2 regions of the Streptomyces sp. NPDC001492 genome follow, and region 2 is predicted to be linked to the other one. Evidence: riboswitches for the same ligand, from Rfam matches in the RefSeq annotation. Region 2 holds a riboswitch; the other holds the start of a gene.
The links. A riboswitch is a leader RNA that binds a small molecule or an ion and turns the genes downstream of it on or off. The one in region 2 is predicted to bind glycine.
Positions count from the first base shown of each region.

Region 1 (7,412 bases), on a different contig from region 2:
CTGGGACCGATGTCGGTGCGGATGCTGCCCGGGGTGGGGCCGGCCACGGGGGACCATCTGCGGCGGGCCGGCATCACCACGGTCGCTGAGATCGCCGAGGCCGGTGAGGACGAGCTGGTCCGGCTGCTGGGCAAGGCCCATGGGCACGCGTTGTACGCCATGGCGCTGGCGCAGGACGACCGGCCCGTGGTGGCCGAGCGGGAGGCCAAGTCGGTATCGGTCGAGGACACGTACGACGTGGACATCCACGACCGGGTCAGGGTGGGGCTGGAGGTGCAGCGGCTGGCCGACCGGTGTGTGCGGCGGCTGCGGGGTGCGGGTCTTTCGGGGCGGACCATCGTGCTGAAGGTGCGGCGCTACGACTTCTCGACGCTGACCCGTTCCGAGACGCTGCGCGGGCCCACGGACGATCCGGGGGTGGTGCGGGAGGCTGCCGCCCGGCTGCTGGATTCGGTGGACACCACGGGGGGTGTGCGGCTGCTGGGGGTCGGGGTCAGCGGGCTGGCCGACTACACGCAGGAGGACCTGTTCGCGCAGGCCGCCGGGGAAGGCGTGGAACATGCGGCGGACGAGACGGACGAGGAGCCCGTCGAGGAGCAGCAGGTGGCTGTCGAGCGGCGCTGGCCCGCCGGGCACGATGTGCGGCATGCCGAGTTCGGGCACGGGTGGGTGCAGGGAAGTGGGCTCGGGCGGGTGACCGTGCGCTTCGAGACGCCGGATTCGGGGCCGGGACGGGTCCGGACGTTTCGCACCGACGACCCTGAGCTGGAGCCGGCGGACCCGTTGCCGCTGGTGGCGGCGAGACCCGGGGCCTCCGTGCACGGGGTCGGCGCCTGAGCGGGGGGCGTGCCGGTCCGCGCGGGGGCCCGGCGCGGTGGCAGGAGTGGGCAGGTGCCTGTCGTCTGGATCAGGTCGGCCGCAGGGAACTACGCCTTGCCGCCGCCCCGAGGGGGCATGGGGCCCGCCTGAGCGAAGTCGAGAGCGGGGGAGGGATCGTGCAGCTGCAAGGCGGAGGAGGCCGTGGCGTCAGCCGCTGCTGCGGTGCATGCCGCGGAGCGCCGGTATGCGGGCGGGGTGAGCCCCGGCGCCTCGCCGAGTTCGCGGACGAGGTGTCCGCCGCCTTCGGGCGCCCCGTCCGGCCCGATCTGCCCGCAGGTGACCGACGACGACGTGGCCAGGGATCCTTCCACCATTGCGGCAGCAGGGGTGAGGGCGTGTCAGGGCCGATGGGCAGGCTCTAGGCGTCCGCGTCCTCCGTGCCCGCCAGCTTGCCGAAGTCGTGGTCCGGGAAGGGGGAAGGAGCGGGGATGTCCAGACCGTAGTGGTGGTAGAGCTGGAGCTCCTGTTCGGGGGAGAGGTGGCGGCCGACCCCGAAGTCGGGGGCGTCCTTGATCAGGGACCGGTCGAAGGGGACGTGGAGGGTGCCCTCGATCAGTTCGCTTGGTTCCAGGGGGACGAAGGCGTCCCGGGAGAAAAGGCCGGTGCGTATGGCGGCCCACTCCGGCACACCGGTCGCGTCGTCGAGGTAGACCTCGTCGATGGTGCCCAGCTTGGTGCCGTTGCGGTCGAACGCCTTGCGGCCGATCAGGTTGCGCGGATCGATGTCGGTCTGCACGGGCCCTCCACTTGGTCGCAACTCATCCGTAAGCACTACAAAAGAGCACATTGGTGATGGCGGCCACTCGAAGGATCGGATGTTGTGCTCGCTGGTAGGCTGACAGCGGCTGCTGACACCGTGCGGGAGAGTCCTCCAGACATCATCGGAGGCGCCGAAGGAGCAAATCCTCCCCGGAATCTCTCAGGCTCACGTACCGCGCGGACGAGGTCACTCTGGAAAGCAGGGCGGGTGTCGACAGCTCCCGCTCTCACCGACGGTGAAAGCCGGACGCCCTCGGGTGATCCGGTGAAGCTCTCAGGTTGAGATGACAGAGGGGGAGGCCGTCCGGGTACCCGTGCCGTGGTGCCCCTCGAAGGTCGTGTCTGACCAGGAGGCCTCCGCAATGACCGCCCATCGCATTCCGCTCTCCGAGCTCGAACAGGGAATCCCGTTCGAGCAGCGCCACATAGGGCCCCATCATGAGGCGCGGGCCAAGATGCTCGCACACGTCGGATACGGCTCGCTGGACGAGCTCACCGCCGCCGCGGTGCCGGATGTGATCAAGAACTCGGATGCGCTGGAACTGCCGGGTGCGCGTACCGAGGCCGAGGTGCTGGCCGAGCTGCGCTCGCTCGCCGACCGCAACCAGGTGCTCGACTCCATGATCGGGCTCGGGTACTACGGGACCTTCACCCCGCCCGTCATCCTGCGCAATGTGATGGAGAATCCCGCCTGGTACACGGCCTACACGCCCTACCAGCCCGAGATCTCGCAGGGGCGGCTCGAGGCCCTGCTCAATTTCCAGACCATGGTCGCCGATCTGACCGGGCTGCCCACCTCCGGAGCCTCCCTGCTCGACGAGGGGACGGCTGCCGCCGAGGCGATGGCGCTGTCCCGGCGCATGGGCAGGAACAAGAAGGGCCTGTTCCTGGTCGACGCGGACGTGTTGCCGCAGACCATCGCCGTGATCGAGACCCGCGCCGAGCCGACCGGCGTGGAGGTCGTGGTCGCCGACCTCAGCGACGGCATTCCGGCCGAGGTCGCCGCGCGTGAGATCAACGGCGTGCTCGTCCAGTACCCCGGCGCCTCCGGCGTCGTACGCGACCTCAAGCCGCTCATCGAGCAGGCGCACGAGCTCGGCGCGCTCGTCACCGTCGCCGCCGATCTGCTGGCGCTGACGCTGCTGAAGTCGCCCGGGGAGCTCGGCGCGGACATCGCGGTGGGGACCACACAGCGCTTCGGTGTGCCGATGGGCTTCGGCGGGCCGCACGCGGGTTACATGGCGGTCCACGAGAAGTTCGCACGCAGCCTGCCCGGGCGGCTCGTGGGCGTGTCCGTGGACGCGGACGGGCACAAGGCGTACCGGCTCGCGCTGCAGACCCGTGAGCAGCACATCCGGCGGGAGAAGGCCACCAGCAACATCTGCACGGCCCAGGTGCTGCTCGCCGTCATGGCGGGGATGTACGCCGTGTACCACGGCCCCGAGGGGCTCAAGGCGATCGCGCGGCGCACCCACCGGTACGCCACGATCCTCGCCGCGGGGCTTCGGGCCGGTGGTGTCGAGGTCGTGCACGGCTCCTACTTCGACACGCTCACCGTGCGAGTGCCGGGCCGCGCCGCCGAGGTGGTGGCCGCCGCACGGGAGAACGGCGTCAACCTTCACCTGGCCGACGCCGACCACGTGTCGATCGCCTGCGACGAGACCACCGCGCGAGCCCAACTGGGCGCCGTGTGGTCCGCGTTCGGGGTCGAGGGCGACATCGAGGCGCTGGACGCGACGACCGAGGACTCCCTGCCCGCAGGACTGCTGCGCACCGACGACTACCTTACCCACCCGGTCTTCCAGCAGCACCGCTCCGAGACCGCGATGCTGCGCTACCTGCGCCGGCTCGCCGACCGTGACTACGCGCTCGACCGGGGCATGATCCCGCTGGGCTCCTGCACCATGAAGCTCAACGCGACCACCGAGATGGAGCCGGTCACCTGGCCCGAGTTCGGGCAGCTGCACCCCTTCGCGCCCGCCGAGCAGGCGCAGGGCTACCTCACCCTCATCCGTGAGCTCGAGGAGCGGCTCGCCGAGGTCACCGGGTACGACAAGGTGTCCCTGCAGCCCAACGCCGGATCGCAGGGCGAGCTGGCCGGACTGCTCGCCGTACGCGGATATCACCGGGCCAACGGGGACGAGCAGCGCACCGTGTGCCTGATTCCGTCGTCCGCGCACGGTACGAACGCCGCCAGCGCCGTGATGGCCGGGATGAAGGTGGTCGTCGTGAAGACCGCCGAGGACGGCGAGATCGACGTCGAGGACCTGCGGGCGAAGATCGAGCAGTACCGTGACGAGCTGGCGGTGCTGATGATCACGTACCCCTCGACGCACGGTGTGTTCGAGGAGCATGTCGCCGACATCTGCGCGCAGGTGCACGAGGCCGGCGGGCAGGTGTACGTCGACGGGGCCAACCTCAACGCCCTGGTGGGGCTCGCCAAGCCGGGGCACTTCGGCGGTGACGTCTCGCACCTGAACCTGCACAAGACCTTCTGCATCCCGCACGGCGGCGGTGGTCCGGGCGTCGGGCCGGTGGGCGTGAGGGCGCACCTGGCGCCGTATCTGCCGAACCACCCGATGCAGCCGGCCGCGGGACCGGCGACGGGTGTCGGGCCGATCTCCGCGGCTCCCTGGGGTTCCGCGGGCATCCTGCCGATCTCGTGGGCGTACGTGCGGCTCATGGGCGGCGAGGGGCTGAAGCGGGCCACGCAGGTGGCCGTGCTGAGCGCCAACTACATCGCCAAGCGGCTGGAGCCGCACTACCCCGTGCTCTACACCGGTCCGGGCGGGCTGGTCGCGCACGAGTGCATCATCGACCTGCGGCCGCTGACCAAGGCGACGGGCGTGAGCGTCGACGACGTCGCCAAGCGGCTGATCGACTACGGCTTCCACGCGCCGACCATGTCGTTCCCGGTGGCCGGCACGCTGATGATCGAGCCGACCGAGTCCGAGGACCTGATCGAGCTGGACCGGTTCTGCGAGGCGATGATCGCCATCCGGGCGGAGATCGAGAAGGTCGGGGCGGGTGAGTGGCCGGCCGAGGACAACCCGCTCCGGGGTGCGCCGCACACCGCGGGCGCGCTCGGTGGGGAGTGGGAGCACGCGTACTCGCGTGAGGAGGCCGTCTTCCCGGCCGGGGTGTCGGCCGCCGACAAGTACTGGCCGCCGGTGCGCCGGATCGACCAGGCCTTCGGCGACCGGAACCTGGTGTGCTCGTGCCCGCCGCTGGACGCGTACGACGACTGACGCAGTGGTCGTGGAGGAGGGCCCCGCTTCGGCGGGGCCCTTTCCCGTTACGCCGTCGCGAGAGAGATCTCCGTCGACTTGATCAGGGCCACGACGGGTGTGCCGGTGGTCAGGGCGAGGTCCGTGACGGCGTCCTTGGTGATCGCGGAGGTCAGTTCGCCGCCGTCGACGGCGACCTTCACGGAGGCCATCGCGCCGCCGGTGGTCACGCCGGTCACCGTGCCGGGCAGCTGGTTGCGGATGGACAGGCCCTCGACCGGGGCGGTGGCCAGGGCGATCTCCGTCGACTTCACCAGGGCGCGTACGGCGGTGCCCGCGGCGAGGCCGAGTTCCTCGGCGGACTCGAGGGTGATCGCCGCGGTGAGGTCCTGGCCGCCGGTGAGGCGGACCTTGACGGTGGCCATGACCGTGCCGGAGGTGATGGCGGTGACCGTGCCGGGGATCTGGTTGCGGATGCTCAGGCTCATGGGGCTCATGCGGAACGCCTCGCAGGGGTGGGGACTGGGGGCTTTGTGCCCGGGCCCACGGTAGCCCCGATGGGGTGTTGTGTCGGGTATGCGCGTTTATGCGTCGCCTTGACCCTCGCCGCTGGTCTCTTGCGGTGCGCAGATCAGGGGAGTTGTTCGTGGGTCAGGTGCGGTCGATGTGTACGTTGGTCGACTTCACGCGAGCCGTCGCCTCCATGCCGACTTCGAGGCCGAGTTCCTCCACGGCCTCGCGGGTCAGCAGTGAGACCAGGCGGTGCGGGCCGGCCTGGATCTCGACCTGGGCCGCCACGTCGCCGAGCTTGATCGCGGTGACGATGCCGGGGAAGGCGTTGCGGACCGACGTGTAGGAGGTCTCCTCCTCGGTGCTGGCCGCCTTGGCGAGTTCGACGGAGAAGGCCGCCAGGTCCCGGCCGTCGATGAGCCGTCGGCCGCCCTCGTCGCGATGGGTCGCCACCCGGCCGGCGTCGGCCCAACGGCGTGCGGTGTCCGGGCTCACGCCGAGCAGTCGTGCGGCCTGGCCGATGGTGTAGCTCTGCATGCGGTCACGATAGGGCGCGGAACGGGGCCTGGTGGACGAGGGTGGGTGACGGGGATTCGGGGGGTGCGGGCCCCTGCCCGTCGATGCCGGTATGCGGCTGCGCCGCGGGGTGCCTCGAGCTGCTGTTGATCGTCTGCGGCGTCGTCGTGGCCGGTCGCGCAGTTCCCCGCGCCCCTTCGGGGCGCCTCCGTGGCGCGGTCGCGCGGAGTTGCCCGGCCGTCCTTCAGGGGAGGGGCACAGACCCGTGTCAGCCCGTGTGGACGCGGGGCCTGCGGGCGCGGTCCGGTTCTGCCTCGCGGAGGACCTCTCGGGTGACCGGGGCGACCTCGCCCTGGCCGAAGAGGAAGAAGCGCAGGAAGTTGGCGAAGGGGTTGCCCTCGGTCCACTCGAAGTAGATGTGCGGGGTGCACCCGGTGGTGTCGCGGACGTGCAGGAGCAGGGCCGCCAGCGCGTTCGGGATGGAGGAGGACTCCAGGGTCAGCACCCGGTAGCGGTTGTGGAGGACCTCGCCGCGAACCGTCAGGCCGGCCTCGAACTCCGAGGGGTCCAGGACCGTGACCTCGACGAAGACGAAGTCCTCGCCAGGGATGTCGTTGTCGTTCCGGATCTGCTCGATCTTGTCGCGGTACTCGGCCTTGTCGCGCCGGTCGGGCTCGTTGGCGATGAAGCGGATCTTGCGGCTGGCCATGTCCCGGATGAAACGTTGCGCCATGTCGTCCAGCGTCACGCTGGTGACGCGCAGTTCGAAGGCGCGGGCCAGCCGGGACAGCAGCGAGACCAGGATGATGCCGGCGATGAAGCAGGCACCGATCTTGACGCCGTCCGGGCGCTCGATGACGTTGGCCACGGTGACGTAGAGGAGGACCGCGGAGACGACTCCGAAGCCGATGGTCCAGCCTCGCTGCTGGGCGCGGCGGGCGGCGATGGTCACCGCGATCGCGGCCGAGGACATCAGGACCAGGACGCCGGTGGCGTAGGCGCCGCCCTGGGCGTCGACATCGGCGTCGAAGATCCAGGTGACCAGGAAGCCGATCAGGGTGAAGACGATCACCATGGGGCGCACGGCGCGGGCCCAGTGCGGCGCCATGCCGTAGCGGGGCAGATAGCGGGGCATCAGGTTGAGCAGGCCGGCCATGGCGGAGGCGCCGGCGAACCAGAGGATCGCGATGGTCGAGATGTCGTAGACCGTGCCGAAGGCGTTGCCCAGGTATTCGTGCGAGAGATAGGCGAGGGCGCGTCCGTTGGCCTGGCCGCCGGACTTGAACTCCTTCTCCGGGATCAGCACGGTCGTGATGAAGCTCGTCGCGATCAGGAACACACTCATGATCAGCGCGGCGGCCGTGAGGAGCTTCTTGGTGTCGCGGATGCGGCCCCGCGGGTTCTCCTCGGTGTCGCCCGGGTCGCCCTGGACGTGCGGCATGACCGCGACGCCGGTCTCGAAGCCGGAGAGGCCGAGCGCCAGCTTGGGGAAGACCAGCAGCGAGACGCCGATCATGGCGA
Region 1 is NZ_JBSFHW010000023.1:9,487-16,898, forward strand. Features, by position in the region: gene ACWC1K_RS27265 (DNA polymerase IV) at 1-837, shown strand, start outside; gene ACWC1K_RS27270 (hypothetical protein) at 927-1,193, opposite strand; gene ACWC1K_RS27275 (PRC-barrel domain-containing protein) at 1,238-1,615, opposite strand; glycine riboswitch at 1,729-1,824, shown strand; gene gcvP (aminomethyl-transferring glycine dehydrogenase) at 2,001-4,886, shown strand; gene ACWC1K_RS27285 (TOBE domain-containing protein) at 4,934-5,353, opposite strand; gene ACWC1K_RS27290 (TOBE domain-containing protein) at 5,517-5,912, opposite strand; gene ACWC1K_RS27295 (amino acid transporter) at 6,160-7,412, opposite strand, start outside.
Region 1: it holds a riboswitch for glycine, as region 2 does, so the genes downstream of both, gcvP (aminomethyl-transferring glycine dehydrogenase) here and gcvT (glycine cleavage system aminomethyltransferase GcvT) in region 2, are expected to answer to the same signal.

Region 2 (7,412 bases):
TGTACTCGTCGGCGGAGAGCAGATCGGCCGGCTCCTCCGTGACGCGGACCTTGAAGAGCCAACCGCCCTCGAAGGGGGCCGAGTTGACCAGGGACGGGTCGTTCACCACGTCCTCGTTGATCTCGGTGACCTCACCGGTGACGGGGGAGTACAGATCGCTGACCGACTTGGTCGACTCCAGCTCGCCGCAGGTCTCGCCCGCGGTCACGGCGGAGCCCACCTCGGGAAGCTGGGCGTAGACGACATCGCCGAGCGCGTTGGCCGCGAACTCCGTGATGCCGACCGTCGAGACACCGTCCTCGGCGGCCGACAGCCACTCGTGCTCCTTGCTGTAACGCAGCTGCTGGGGGTTGCTCATGGCCTGAATTCTCCTGTACGCGGTGGAGTGCTGATGAATCGGGGACTGCTGAAAACGCGTGTGAGCAGCGAAAATGTGCGCGGGGTCACGTCCGGGGACGGCGCCCCCTCGCCCAGTCTCGGTCAGTGTCTACTTCTGGCGCTTGTAGAACGGCAGCGCCACGACCTCGTACGGCTCGTGGCTGCCCCGGATGTCCACGCCGACACCCTCGGTGCCGGGCGCCGCATGCGCCGCGTCGACGTACGCCATCGCGATCGGCTTGCCCAGCGTGGGGGAGGGGGCACCGGAGGTGACCTCACCGATCACCTCGCCGCCCGCGACGACGGCGTACCCGGCGCGCGGGACCCGACGGCCCTCGGCGACCAGGCCGACGAGGACGCGCGGCGGGTTCTCCGCAGCCCTGGCGGCCGCTTCCTGGAGCGCCTCGCGCCCCACGAAGTCGCCCTCCTTCTCGAACTTCACCACCCGGCCGAGCCCGGCGTCGAACGGCGTGAGCGAGGTGGACAGTTCGTGCCCGTACAGCGGCATGCCCGCCTCCAGGCGCAGGGTGTCGCGGCAGGACAGCCCGCAGGGCACCAGCCCGAGGGGCGCTCCCGCCTCGGTCAGCGCCTGCCACAGCTTCTCCGCGTCACCGGGGGCGACGAAGAGCTCGAAGCCGTCCTCGCCGGTGTAGCCGGTGCGGGCGATGAGGGCGGGGACGCCGGCGACGGTGCCGGGCAGGCCGGCGTAGTACTTGAGGCCGTCGAGGTCGGCGTCGGTGAGCGACTTCAGGATGCCGGGGGACTCGGGGCCCTGCACGGCGATCAGCGCGTAGTTGTCCCGGTCGTCGCGCACCTCGGCGTCGAAGCCGGCCGAACGCTCCACCAGCGCGTCCAGCACCACCTGGGCGTTGGAGGCGTTGGCGACGACCATGTATTCGGTCTCGCCGAGCCGGTAGACGATCAGGTCGTCCAGGATGCCGCCGTCGGCCCGGCAGATCATGGTGTAGCGGGCGCGGCCGACGCCGACGGAGGCGATGTTGCCGACCAGGGCGAAGTTCAGGAGCTGGGCGGCCTGCGGGCCGGTGACGGTGATCTCGCCCATGTGGGAGAGGTCGAAGAGCCCGGCCTTCGTGCGTACGGCGAGGTGCTCGTCGCGCTCGGAGCCGTAGCGCAGGGGCATGTCCCAGCCGGCGAAGTCGGTCATCGTCGCACCGAGCGAGCGATGCAGGGCATCGAGCGCGGTGTGACGGGGTGCGGTGCTGCTCATCGGACGGTCGTCTCCCAGGGCGAATGCAGACGGGCGAGGTCGTTCCTCCCCATCTGTCATCGGAACCTGAGAGGTTCGCCATGAAGTCATGGCTTGCACCTTGGGTGGGACCACCGGATCCGGTGGCCCGCTTTTCAGATGTGCCTCGCCCGCGCGGTAACGGGGCCTGAGAGATTCAAGGGAGGGACTTGCTCCTTCGGCGCCCCAGCGACACAGACGTACTGCCGGGGACTCTCCCGCGCGGATTCAAGCGGCCGGTATGCAGTTGGCGCGCACATCATTGCACGCCTCGTCCGTCTGCGGCAGGGCCCCATCTTGTAACTGGGCTGTGGCCGGAACCGAACGGAACCGCGAGAGATCGTGCATTACCTTCTCTTTACATTAGATGGGGAGAACCTTTCCTGACCCCGCAGGGAGGACGATCACGGTGAACAGGACCACGGTGTACGCCACGACTTCGGCCGTCGCGCTGCCCGAGCAGCCCGTGGCGCCGGCCGGGGACGCACGCGGCCCCCACGCTCGGCTGCGCTCGCGCGGGGGGACCCGCACGGCACCCGTGGTCCGCGACCTGCGCGACCGCTCGGGGCACAGCCCGCACGCCCTGCTCTTCGGCCCCCGTGACCTCGTGGTGGTCACCGGCCTGCCCGGCAGCGGCAAGTCCACGCTGATGGAGCGCGCGGTCCGCGGCCTCCGCATCGACTCCCAGGACGCCCGCGACCGCTGGGAGGCCCGCACGCCCCGCTTCCTGCCCTACGGGGTCTACCGCCCCCTCGTCCGCCTCGCCCACTACGCCGGACTGCGCCGCGCCCTGCGCAGCGGCGAAGGGGTCGTGGTGCACGACTGCGGTACGCAGGCCTGGGTGCGCGGCTGGCTGGCGCGCGAGGCCCGCCGCCGCGGCGGCACCCTTCATCTGCTGCTGCTCGACGTCACGCCCGGCACGGCCCTGGACGGCCAGCGCGAGCGCGGCCGCGGCGTCTCGCGCTACGCCTTCCTGCGCCACCGCACGGCAGCGGCCCGGCTGATCCGCGCGGTGGAGCGGGGGGACCTGCCCGAGGGCGTCGGCTCGGCGGTGCTGCTGGACCGGGACGCGGCGGACGTGCTGCGCAGAATCGGTTTCGCGGGCTGACGCACGGACCACCCCCTTTGTCCGCCCCACCCGCTAGCCTTTCCAGCCACAGCAGTGGTTCTCAGCAGGCGGTCGGACACAGATGGACTTCGCAGCGGATCTCCCCGCGGACTTTCCCATGCAGGCGCACCCCCATCCGCACGGCGGATGGCCCGGCAACGAGCTGGAGGAGGTGCTGTCGGCCTCCCTCGGCATACCCTCGGCCGGCGGCCGGATCCTCGAGGTGCTCGGCCGCAGCTTCCTCTGGGTGCCGCTGCCGAACGGCGGTGACCTGAACAGCGGCCCCCTCGACCTGCCCACGCTGGAGATCGAGGGCCAGGCCTTTGTGCCGGTCTTCAGCTCCGAGGAGCAGTTCCGGCAGGTCGTCGGCTCCCACATGGCGTACACGATCGCCCCGGCCGTCGACTTCGCCCGCGGACTGCCCCCGCAGGTCGGTCTCGCCGTGAACCCGGACGGCGTGATCGGCATTCCGCTCCCGCCGGCCGCCGTCGCCGAACTCTGCCGCGTGGGCCGCACCCCGCTGGACGGCCCCGCCTCCGGCGGCCGGGTCAAGCTCTTCGAGCCGGACTGGCAGGACGACCCGATCGACTTCCTCGCCGCGGCCTCCGCCGAGTTCGCCGAGACGGGCGTGGTCGTCACGGCCCGCCGCTGCCTCGCCGCCGTCGAGACGGCGGACCCGGTGATGTTCGTGGGCGTCGAACTCTCCCAGCGGGAGGGTGACATCAGAGCCCTCCCCCTGGAGGCCCTGAGCCGCGCCATCACCAGGATCCCCACCCAGTGGCCGGTCAACCTGGTCCTCCTGGACGTGACGGACGACCCGGTGGCGATGTGGATGCGCGAACAGGTGCGCCCCTTCTACACGAGGGATCACCTGTAAGTGCTGCCAGGGGGAACGGACCACCAAATCCCGAGCTCCCGGGCGCTTAAGCTGTTGGCATACGCGGGGCAACCACCAGAAGGGGCACACACGTGAGCGCCAGCACCACGACCGGGACGGTCGAGAACATGCTGCGCCAGGTGACGCCAGGGCGCTACGACGCCTACGAGGCACTCCTCCGCGCACTCGCGACCCCCGGCTCCGGCCAGGTCTGGATGCTCCTGTGGCACGGCCAGGCGGGCTCCCCGGACGCCCAGTACGGAAACATGGAGGTCGACGGCTACGGCTACGCCCCGTGCGTCACCTCCGCCCAGGAACTCTCGGCCAGCGGCTGGAACAGGTCGTACGAGGTGGTCGACGGCCTTGACGTCGCCCGGACCCTGTACCCCGACCACTTCGGCCTCTGGCTCAACCCGCACGCCCCGGGCGGCGGCGTGGGCATTCCCTGGCTGGACCTCCGCCGTATCGCCACCGGTCTGGAGCGCCAGGCGGCCGGACCGCTGCGGATGTCGGAACCCACGATCGAGATCCCGCAGTTCTACGCCCTGCTCGCGCAGAACGCGCACCGCACCCCGGCCGTCCGCTCGCTGCGCCGCGCCTGGGTGCAGCCGGCGCTCGGGGCGCCGTACCTCGCCATCGGGCTCGACGTGTACGACACCAGCCCGCCCGCGGTGGACTCGGTGCGGGCGATGATGCAGCAGTCCATCGGCGCCGTCCCGGACGGACTGCCGGTGTCGACGGTGGCGATGTCGGACGAGTACGACCCCGTGGCGCTGTGGATGCGCGCGAGCGCCCGCCCCTTCTACGACCGCGAGGCCCACGCGGCCGCTCCGGCCCAGGCTCCGGCGGGCGGGTACGGCTACCCGCCGGTGCGGGGCGGATACTGAGCACGAGAGCAAAGGAAACGGGACCCCGCACCGGTGCGGGGTCCCGTTCTCACGCGTTGTGCCTTGCTTCGGCGCGCTCTCGCGCATCCACAGGTTCTGGCAACGGGTGGTCGGCCCGTTGCAGCCTTTCACCAGTACCACCAATGCGATGGTGCCGGGGTTGCGCCGTCACGCGTGGCACGGCGCTGTGCTGGGGGGTTCAGGAAGAGGTTTCCCAGTACCGCCAGCCGACTTCCTTGACGGGAAGGATGGCGGTCCCGCTGTCCAGGACCTGCTGCGTGCAGTCGGGCCTGTCGCGGGTCTTCTGCCAGTCGACGCTGTATCCCCACGTGCCGTACCACGCGTGCCCGTATTTGTTCGACGAGATGTTGTGCGAGTAGGTGTGCCCGACGGTCACGGCGACGGATTTGGTGATGGTGCTGTTTACGGAAACCTTGGCGGAGGCGATGACGTCAGAGACGGACACCTCGGCCCCTGCGGAAATGCTGGCCGACAGGGTCCCCGCCTTGGTCACGCTCACGGAGATGGTGCCGCCCTTGCCGTCCTTGAACTTGTTCGCACTGCCGATGAAGTGCGTGTGGTGCGCGGTGATGCCGACAGCGACGTCCGGCGGGCACCCCCGGGGGGCAGCCATAGCTGTTCCCGTCCCGACGATGGCTGTGAGTGCAACGGTGGATGAAAGTGCTGTTGCCAGACCAACTACCTTGCGCATTGCCGCTCTTTCTCTCATGGCACCCCCGTTGGGCGCAGTGGAAACCTAGAGGCAGAACCGTGCGCATGACAAGGCGTGCCGGCGAAATTTGAGGTTCTCCTGAGGTAAATTCCCCCCCTTCCTGCCGGTAGGGAGAATTCAGGGAATTGATACGGGAGCATCAACAGGCCGTAGCCGGTAGCGGTAAGAGAATCAGTCGGTATCGGTAAAAGAATCGGCAAACACGCGGCACTTTCAGTCGTGGCCCCTGATCGGGTGACAGGCGGGGCCTCGACGTATTCGCCTGATGCCCGGTTCGTGATGATCTGCCAGTGCCCGCGAGACCCACGCGGTGTACGCGCCGGCAGCCGAAGTCCCTTCCCTGGAAAGACATCCCGCTTCAGGGACGTACCCGGGGCATCGGCGAATCGGACGTCACGCGACTGCGCCGAAGCCCTGCTCGCATGCCCCGGGCGGCGGTGCCCGGACAGCGAGAACGGGACCCCGCCCGCGGTGCGGAGTCCCGTTCCTGTGCTTCATGCGCCGTCACGGCGACTGTCGATGGGCAGTCGCGCGGACGCTATACGTCCTCGCGCTTCCAGACGACCCGCGTCTTGGCGCAGTCGGGAACGCTCCACCCGTACTTGGCCACCGTCTGCTTCCGGGCCAGGTGGTGCAGCCGGATGCGCTGGTGCTGCGCCGCACCGCTCGCGGTGAACCTCCTGCGTGTGGTCGGATTCCCCGTTCTTTTGCGCCCGACCAACTGCACAAAAGGTGCATCACGCCCTGAGCGCGTCGGATCAACGATGAGGAGCGCAGGTCTCAACATCCGTGTGCTGCCATGGCATTGGGGAAGGGAGAGCCCCACCGCCTCAAGGCACGCTCATTTCCTCTCGTTTGCAGGAGTCAACGCGCGAGCAACTCGCAGTGAATGTCCCGACTTGCGCCTCGGGCAGTTGTTGACCAAAGACCCAAAACCGACAAGCCATCTCCATGCTGTGATTCAGGTCACGCGGATCGCGCTTCAGTCAGTTCGCGTACCGTCGGCGCTACTCGCTGTCCGCATAACGGGAAACCGCAGCCTGCATCACGGTTGCGCATCCATTCGCCGTCAAGGCTGGCACCTGATTGCGCAAGCGTTGAAGACTCCCCCTTCAAGGGGTACGCCCCTGTGTGCAAACGGATTGATTGGCGCCGCTACCAGCGGCAAGTGTGGGCCGGCCACCGCCGGTTGAGAGGGGTCCCTGTCCAGATGACGGCGCCACTGCATGACATGGCCGCGGAAGCGGACCCGACTGCGTCTGCCGATCCCGTGGAGGCGGGAGCCGGGAAGATCGAGGGCCGGTCGCTGAAGCAGATCGCCTGGAGGCGCCTGAAGCAGGACAAGCTGGCTCTGGCGGGCGGTGTGACGGTCCTCCTCCTTGTGCTCGTCGCCGTCTTTGCCCCGCTGATCGTCTCCCTGCTGGGCCACCCCCCGAACGAGTTCCACCAGGACAAGCTGGACCCCCTGACCAACCTCCCGCAGGGCGCCTGGGGCGGTGTGAGCGGCGACTTCCTGTTCGGCGTCGAGCCCAACAAGGGGCGTGATGTCTTCAGCCGCATCGTCTACGGCGCTCGCATCTCGCTCCTCGTGGCCTTCCTCGCCGCCGTGGTGGCGACGGTGCTGGGCACCCTGTTCGGTATCGTCGCCGGCTACTTCGGCGGTTGGGTCGACTCGCTGATCAGCCGCATCATGGACGTGTTCCTGTCCTTCCCGCAGCTGCTGTTCATCATCTCCCTCGTCTCGGTGCTGCCCGACGATCTGCTGGGCCTGACCGGCACGGGCGTGCGGGTTGCCGTACTCGTCCTGGTCATCGGCTTCTTCGGCTGGCCGTACGTGGGCCGTATCGTCCGTGGGCAGACACTCAGCCTCAGGGAGCGCGAGTACGTCGAGGCCGCGCGAAGCCTGGGCGGCGGCAGCCGGCACATCCTGTTCAAGGAACTGCTGCCCAATCTGGTCGCGCCGATCCTGGTCTATGCGACCCTGATGATCCCCACCAACATCCTCACGGAGGCGGCCCTCAGCTTCCTCGGCGCGGGTGTCCGGCCGCCGACCGCGTCCTGGGGAGGCATGCTGCGCGACGCGCTGCAGACCTACGAGCACGACCCGATGTTCATGGTCTTCCCGGGCGTCACGATCTTCATCACCGTCCTGGCCTTCAACCTCTTCGGTGACGGCCTGCGCG
Region 2 is NZ_JBSFHW010000040.1:90,641-98,052, reverse strand. Features, by position in the region: gene gcvH (glycine cleavage system protein GcvH) at 1-358, opposite strand, end outside; gene gcvT (glycine cleavage system aminomethyltransferase GcvT) at 488-1,606, opposite strand; glycine riboswitch at 1,650-1,750, opposite strand; glycine riboswitch at 1,751-1,855, opposite strand; gene ACWC1K_RS37985 (AAA family ATPase) at 2,028-2,732, shown strand; gene ACWC1K_RS37980 (enhanced serine sensitivity protein SseB) at 2,815-3,609, shown strand; gene ACWC1K_RS37975 (enhanced serine sensitivity protein SseB C-terminal domain-containing protein) at 3,702-4,496, shown strand; gene ACWC1K_RS37970 (hypothetical protein) at 4,696-5,208, opposite strand; gene ACWC1K_RS37965 (hypothetical protein) at 5,768-5,956, opposite strand; gene ACWC1K_RS37960 (ABC transporter permease) at 6,440-7,412, shown strand, end outside.